DNA from 2 places in the Mesorhizobium sp. M0016 genome. Region 2 is predicted to be linked to the other one. Evidence: riboswitches for the same ligand, from Rfam matches in the RefSeq annotation. Region 2 holds a riboswitch; the other holds the start of a gene.
What was found. A riboswitch is a leader RNA that binds a small molecule or an ion and turns the genes downstream of it on or off. The one in region 2 is predicted to bind cobalamin.

Region 1: another riboswitch for cobalamin. It lies ahead of NKJ88_RS20110 (aromatic ring-hydroxylating oxygenase subunit alpha); the one in region 2 lies ahead of NKJ88_RS22205 (CbtB domain-containing protein).

The regions. Positions count from the first base shown of each region.
Region 1 covers NZ_JAMYVM010000014.1:29,690-33,082, reverse strand. The annotation lists gene NKJ88_RS20115 (FAD-binding oxidoreductase) at 1-564, opposite strand, end outside; gene NKJ88_RS20110 (aromatic ring-hydroxylating oxygenase subunit alpha) at 602-1,849, opposite strand; cobalamin riboswitch at 1,967-2,168, opposite strand; gene NKJ88_RS20105 (DUF680 domain-containing protein) at 2,669-2,875, shown strand; gene NKJ88_RS20100 (DUF680 domain-containing protein) at 2,942-3,145, shown strand; gene NKJ88_RS20095 (DUF680 domain-containing protein) at 3,217-3,393, shown strand, end outside.
Region 2 covers NZ_JAMYVM010000017.1:238-3,630, forward strand. The annotation lists gene cobO (cob(I)yrinic acid a,c-diamide adenosyltransferase) at 1-560, opposite strand, end outside; gene cobU (bifunctional adenosylcobinamide kinase/adenosylcobinamide-phosphate guanylyltransferase) at 562-1,074, opposite strand; gene NKJ88_RS22200 (CbtA family protein) at 1,067-1,870, opposite strand; gene NKJ88_RS22205 (CbtB domain-containing protein) at 1,886-2,065, opposite strand; cobalamin riboswitch at 2,102-2,297, opposite strand; gene NKJ88_RS22210 (gamma-glutamylcyclotransferase) at 2,365-3,057, opposite strand; gene NKJ88_RS22215 (aromatic ring-hydroxylating oxygenase subunit alpha) at 3,192-3,393, shown strand, end outside.

The DNA of each region.
Region 1 (3,393 bases), on a different contig from region 2:
GAAGCCGAGCGACAGGCCGGGCATATGGCCGCCGAGCAGTTCGAGTTCCTTGCGGAAGATGATCTCTTCGGCACGCCGCGCGCAGTTGACGAAACCGACATCGGTCCATGGCGCGCAGTCGTTCAGCCAGCGCAGCATCGACATCATCGGCGTCACGCCGGAGCCGGCGGAAATGAACAGGTATTTGGCCGCCGGGTGGCTGTGCAACGAGAAGTCGCCGGCCGGTCCGTAGGCCTTGACATGCGAACCGGGCACCAGATGGTCGAACATCCAGCGCGTGCCGATGCTGCCGGCCTGCGCCTTGACCGTCACCGCGATCGAAAACGGCCGCGATGGCGACGACGACAGCGTATAGGTGCGCATCAGTGGCCCGTCCGGTGTCGGCAGTTCCAGCGTCAGGAACTGGCCCGGCTTGTAGCGGAACCAGGTCTGGTTGTCGGAGCGGAAGGTGAAGGTCTTGACGTCGGGCGCCTCGTCGCTGACGCCGATCACTTCCAGCACCTGCAGCCTATCGTTCCACGGCGCCATCTGGTCGAGATGGCGATAGAGCCCAAGATCCGTCATCGCATTCATCCTCTGGTCCCTCTTCGCCTGCTCCAGTTCACGCGACGCTGCGCAGCGCCGGCCGGCCGCCTTCGGCAAGGCGCGGGCCGATGAAGGCCGCGTACCATTCGACGAACTGGATCACGCCGCCCTCATGCAGCTCCGAATAGGGGCCGGGCTCATAGGCCGGCGACAGGATGCCGAAGGCGTTTTCCTCGACGATGCGGCGGTCCTGGTCGTTGGTCTCGGTCCAGACATGGGTGAGCTCCTCAAGGTTGTAGTCGACGCCCTCGACCGCATCCTTGTGCACCAGCCACTTGGTCGTCACCGCGGTTTGCGTGGCGCTGATCGGCAGCACCCGGAAGGTGACCGCATGGTCGATCAGGATGTGGTTCCAAGTCGTCGGATAGTGGTAGTGCATCAAGGTGCCGATGCGGTCGGCGGCAACAGTGTCGGACAGGTTCTTCGTCACCGCGCGCTTTCCCGACATCGTGTAGCTGACGGCATCGCGCAGCAGCGGCGCGCGGGTGGCGCGGTATTGCCCGGCCGGATCGATGCGGAACTTGCTCGGCAGGCCCGCCGCCTCGCATTTCGCCCAGTGCGCCAGCATCTCCGGATCGCTGTCGGCGCCCTGCACGCCGGTCACCGTCGGCGCTTCGGGGAATGTCTTGCACAGCTCTGGATGATTGCCGGCGCAGTGATAGCATTCGCGGTTGTTTTCCCAGACCAGCTTCCAGTTGCCCTTCTCGATGATGGTGCTCTCGAAGGCGACCTTGGCTTCATTCAGCCCGTGCGGCTTGAGGTAGGGCTCTATCATGGCGCGCATCGGCGCAAAGTCGGCAGGTTCTTTTGCCAGGCAGATGAAGATATAGCCGCCGACGCTCTCGCAGGCGACGGGCTTCAGGCCGAACTGGCTCTTGTCGAAACCGTCGGCCATCTGGCGGGCAAACAGCAGCCGGCCGTCAAGCTCGTAGGTCCACTGGTGATAGGGGCAGACAAGCTTTGCCGCCATGCCCTTCTCAGTGTTGCAGACACGGCTGCCGCGATGGCGGCAGGAATTGTGAAAGGCGTTGATGTTGCCCTTCTGGTCGCGGACCAGCACCACCGGATAATCGCCGATCTGCACGGTGATATAGCTGCCGGGCTTCGGCAGTTCGCAATCATGGCCGATGAACAGCCAGTCGCGATACCAGATAAGCTCCATGTCGAGCTTGAAATAGTCCGGGTCGGTGTAGAAGGGCTGTTCCAGCGAAAAGCCTTGCTTGCGGCCGTTCAGGAGCCTCAGCATGTCGTTGCGCGTATCCATAGTTCTGTCCTCGTGGGTTAAGGACTGAACTTGGTGGTGATGGAGGAAGGATCGGACGCAGGCCGGCGCGGCGCCGGACATGCACTATCCACCTCTTGACCGCCCACCGCGATCAGTCGAGTCTATGCATCTCGGGCTGGTTTCCGGGCTCTGGAGTTGTCCTTGCGGACCATCGCGACACCTTCCCAGGCTCTTGCCCAGTGGTCTCCCGTTGCGACTTCAACTCCACCACCGTTGCGGGGGCAGCGCCGGATTCTGACCGGCTTCCCAATTCTCCGCTGCGTCGTCACGAAGCGGCACCTGAGATGCCATCATCTAATCACGGCAGCGATCGCGACGTCGGCATGAAAGCGACATCATATCCATGCGGCGCGACACGCGCGGCATACGCCCCCCGCCGCCGGTCAAAGAGCTGAGACGTTTCTTGCGACGCCATCATCGCCGTTTCGAATCGCTGCGGATCCAGTTCCGATCGGGGGCAAAAAGGGCTCAACGGTATCGAAAAGTTACTATTAGCAATCTCTAATCGAACCGAACGGTTCGTTTCTGTTGACAATGCGTGCAGGACGGTGTGAACGACGGCCCGGAAACCGACACCGGAGCGAACCACTCGGTTCGACATAAGCAACTGAAAACAATGCGATAAATGACCATAGAGGAACTTCCTGGCACAATTTCAAGGTGCAGGACCGTGGTCCACACGGAACAACTTCGTGATTGGAAACCAGCCTATGGCTTTCCCACATCGGGGCTGTCCGAACGACGCGAATTCCTCCCAAGACACGCCGCTAGACGGACAGACAAACTGGAGTACTAAAAATGAAAAAGATCATCCTCACTGCCGCAGCCGTTTTGGCGATCACCGGCAGCGCCTTCGCCGGTAGCGACAATTACGCTTCCAATGGTGCGAACCAGCCAGCCGTCTCGGTCGACAGCTCGTATACGGCTTCCATTCAGAAGCCGGCGCACGCTGACAAGCAGCCTGTCGTTCAGGGCGCCGACCGCGACCTCTACGGCAATCGCTGATCCCGACCAAAGAAGGGCGGCTAACCCGTCGCTCTCGGGATCCCAAAAAATTCAGGAGTATTTGAAATGAAAAAGATCATCCTTGCTGCCGCCGCCGTTTTGGCCATCTCCGGCAGCGCTTTCGCCGGCAGCGACAACTACGGTTCGAACGGCGCCAACCAGCCTGCGATTACGTCGACCGATAGTGGCCATACGGCTTCGGTTGAGAAGTCGGCTCCAGCCGAGCAGGCGCCTGCCCACGGTGCCGACCGTAACCTTTTCGGCCGCTAAAAGCCGGTTTCCAGCACGTGGCGGGCTTATCCGCTGCAGCTGGCGGCATCAGAAAAATTCAGGAGACTAAAATGAAGAAGATTGTTCTTGCCACCGCAGCCGTTCTGGCTGTTTCGAGCGCTGCCTTTGCCGGCAGCGACAATTATGGCTCCAATGGCGCCAACCAGCCGGCCGCTGCCGTCGACACCACCCGCACTTCGTCGACCGGCACCAACTCGGCGGTCTACAAGCTGCTGAACTCGTCGAAC
Region 2 (3,393 bases):
ACGCCCATCTCCGTCACCAGATCCGCCGCCTCGACCAGCGCCGGCTTGGCGTTGCGGCCGGTGACGACGACATGCAGACCTTCGCGCCGCGCTTTCAGCGCCGCCACCACTCTGTAGAGATCGAGATAGTCGTAACGCAGCGCGATGTTCAGTTCGTCCAGCACGACGAGGCTGATCGAGGGATCGGCGATCAGTTCCAGCGCCTTGGCCCAGGCGGCTTCGGCCGCCTTAATGTCGCGCTTCAGATCCTGCGTCTCCCAGGTGAAACCCTCGCCCATCGTGTGCCAGACGACGCGGTCGCCAAACGCCGCGAAGGCATCCTTCTCGCCGGTGTGCCATTTGCCCTTGATGAACTGGACGATTCCGACGCGCTTGCCATAGCCGAGCATGCGCAGCGCCAGCCCGAAGGCAGCCGTGGTCTTGCCCTTGCCGGGTCCGGTGTTGACGATCAGCAGCCCCTTCTCGACCGTCTTTTCCGCGACCTCGGCGTCCTGCACCGCCTTGCGCTTGGCCATCTTGGCGCGATGGCGCTCTTCGTCTTTTGTGTCGATATCGGTCATCTCATTTCACCTTGAGCGGCAGCCCCGCCACCATCAGAAGCACCATATCAGCTACGACCGCGATCTGCTGGTTGAGCCGGCCGGCGGCATCGCGGAACCGGCGTGCCAGCGCATTGTCGGGCACGATGCCTTGTCCGACTTCGTTGGAGACCACGAACCACGGTCCGCGCGGCCGCGAAAGCACATCGGCCAGCCGCCGGCACTCCCCCTCCAGATCATGATCGGCCAGCATATGATTGGTCAGCCACAGCGTCAGGCAGTCGACAAGCACCGGCTGGTTGTCCGGCAATGCCTCGAGCGCACCGGCAAGATCAAGCGGGGCGTCGATGGTCGCCCACCCCTCGCCACGGCGCGAGCGGTGCTGCGCGATGCGCTCGCGCATTTCGCCGTCATAGGCTAGCGCGGTGGCGATATAAGCCCATGGCGGCAGCAACGCCGTCGCCAAAGTTTCGGCATGCGCGCTCTTGCCGGAGCGCGCACCGCCGATGATGAAGGTCAAACTCCGATCAGGCAAAGCTGTCGCGCAGGCTGGTCGCGGTGCCGGCGAAGCGCGCGCGCACTACACCGACAACTGCGCCGAGCACCAGCCAGAACACCAGATTGGTCAGCGTCACCGCCACCACGAACTGATGATGCAGGCCCTCCGGGATCGGCGTTACGAAACTGTCAGGCTGCGGCGCGCCGACAATATGCGGGGCGACGATCAGGACGACGGCGAGCACGGTCAGGGGCGCCGACGTGCGGAAGGTGATAAGGGCAAGACCGATCGCCGTTGTCATCACCGTTGCCCACCACCAGATCTGGCGCTGCATGAGATCGGCCGCCGGCATTGCCGGCAGTTCCGGCGGCAGGCCGAGGCCCGGCGCCAGCGTGAACACGGCAAAGCCGGCCAAGCCCCAGAACACGCCCTGGCGCCAGCTGCCGATGCCGCCGGCGAACTCGGAAACCGCCACCAGGACCAGCGCGAAGCCGATGCCGGTGACGATATTGGCGACGACACTGAAGGCGAAACGCTCGAAGCCGTCGGCCGGCGCCCAGCCTTCGTCCTCCGCCGGCGCGGCTGCTTCAGCCGGTGCTGCGCTGCTCACCGCATTTTCCGCCGGCGCGGCGGTGCTCATGGCATCGGTGTCCGCAGCGTTGGCGGCGGGCGCCGCGGCATGCTGATGCTCATGGCCGCCACCAGCCTTTTCGTAGACCTCCGCCTTGAGGATCAGCGGCACGGTGGCGTAGGCCTGCATGCAGGCGAGAGCGACACCCGCCACGAGCCCTGCGATCGCCGCGATGAACACGACGTTGCGAAACAGGTTCATGATGTCAGATCCTCGTCAGTGGCAGGGAAACGCCATCGAATGGCGATAGTCGTGCGCCGCATTGTGGACCGCATCGATATGCGAGAAACCGACAACGCCGACGACGAAAATGCCCAGAAACGCGCTAAGCACGAGCTGCATGAAGCGCGACTGCGAGGAGACGGATGCGCCGAGGGAGACGGAAGCGGTATTCATATCTTGTCCTTTCGCCCTCCACCCGAGGGCATCGAAGTCAGTTCCCTGTCGCCGGCAGGTCTCCTGGCTCGCGGATCAGCGCCCTTCCCCACCTTCCCGAGGAAAAATCCTCAGTGGCTTGGAGAGGACTACCGCACACAGTTGCGGGGGCAGCCACGGCATTGGGCAACAAAGTCAGCCCTCACCGCATTCCCTCTTGGTCCCTAACGGAACCGACGACATGCATGACTATAGGCTGAAACGGCCGCATCCGGCAAACCAAATTCCGCCGGCCAACAGCGCGAATGCGCCATGCGGCGTTACGGGTTCAACGCGGTGATCCGCTCGGCAACCAGCCGCTGCAGCCGCCACAGATGGCGATCGTGAATGCCGCGCTCTTCAAGGTTTTTCACCGTGTTGTAGAGATAGTCGGCGCCCGATCCCCAGTGCCCGCAGGACGTGGCCAGCCTTTCGACGATCTTGCCTTCGTCGAGCGGGCCGGAATAGGTCAGGCCGTTGCGGTTGATCACGAAGGCCAATGCCCTGAGCGGTCCGGCCTCGCTTGCAAGCTTCAGCATGCGCGGCCGGTAGCTTGTCGGCTTCAGCGTGACTTCGCGCCGGAAAAGCCGGCCCAACTGCTCGCGCCGGTTATTGTCGGTCAGCCGAAAGGCGACGCCCTTGCATTGTCCGCCACGGTCCAGCGCCATCATCAGGCCGGGGCTGACCTTGGTGCCGCGCCAGCGCGTCATGTTCATGCAAAAGGACCGATGCCAGCCGCGCGCCAGCGCAACGCGGTCCTCGACATAATCTATTTCCGGTTTCCAGATCAGCGATCCATAGCCGAACAGCCATAGCGGTTCGCTATCCGGAAGTTCGACCTGCAATTCATCCAGAAGCGCGTCATAGTCGGCTTCATCGAGATGCATCGCGTCCGGATCAGGCCCGGGGTCCCTGATCTCGCGCCAGCAGCGCGCGACCAGCTCCGGCGTAAGCGACATCTGTCGTGCGGCCACGTCCGAATCCCCCCAATTCCGAATGTCCCATGTCCACGACATGATTATGCGCCGCGCCTGCAACCGGCAATGCGGCACTCTGATTGACAAACGATTTGCCGGGGTGTCGGCTGACGCTTCATAGGAAGCCAGCCATGCATCCCAACCCGAGCGAGCGCGACCCCTATAACGGCCTGAGCCGGGCCGAACCGACGCTACCGTCATCGGCCTATTGGGATAGCGAGGCTTACCAGCGCGATCTCGAGGCCATCTGGTACAAAAGCTGGCTGCTCGTCTGCCGCGAGGCCGATCTTGCCCAGCCTTTGGCATTCAGGACATTCCGCGTCGGCACGCAGG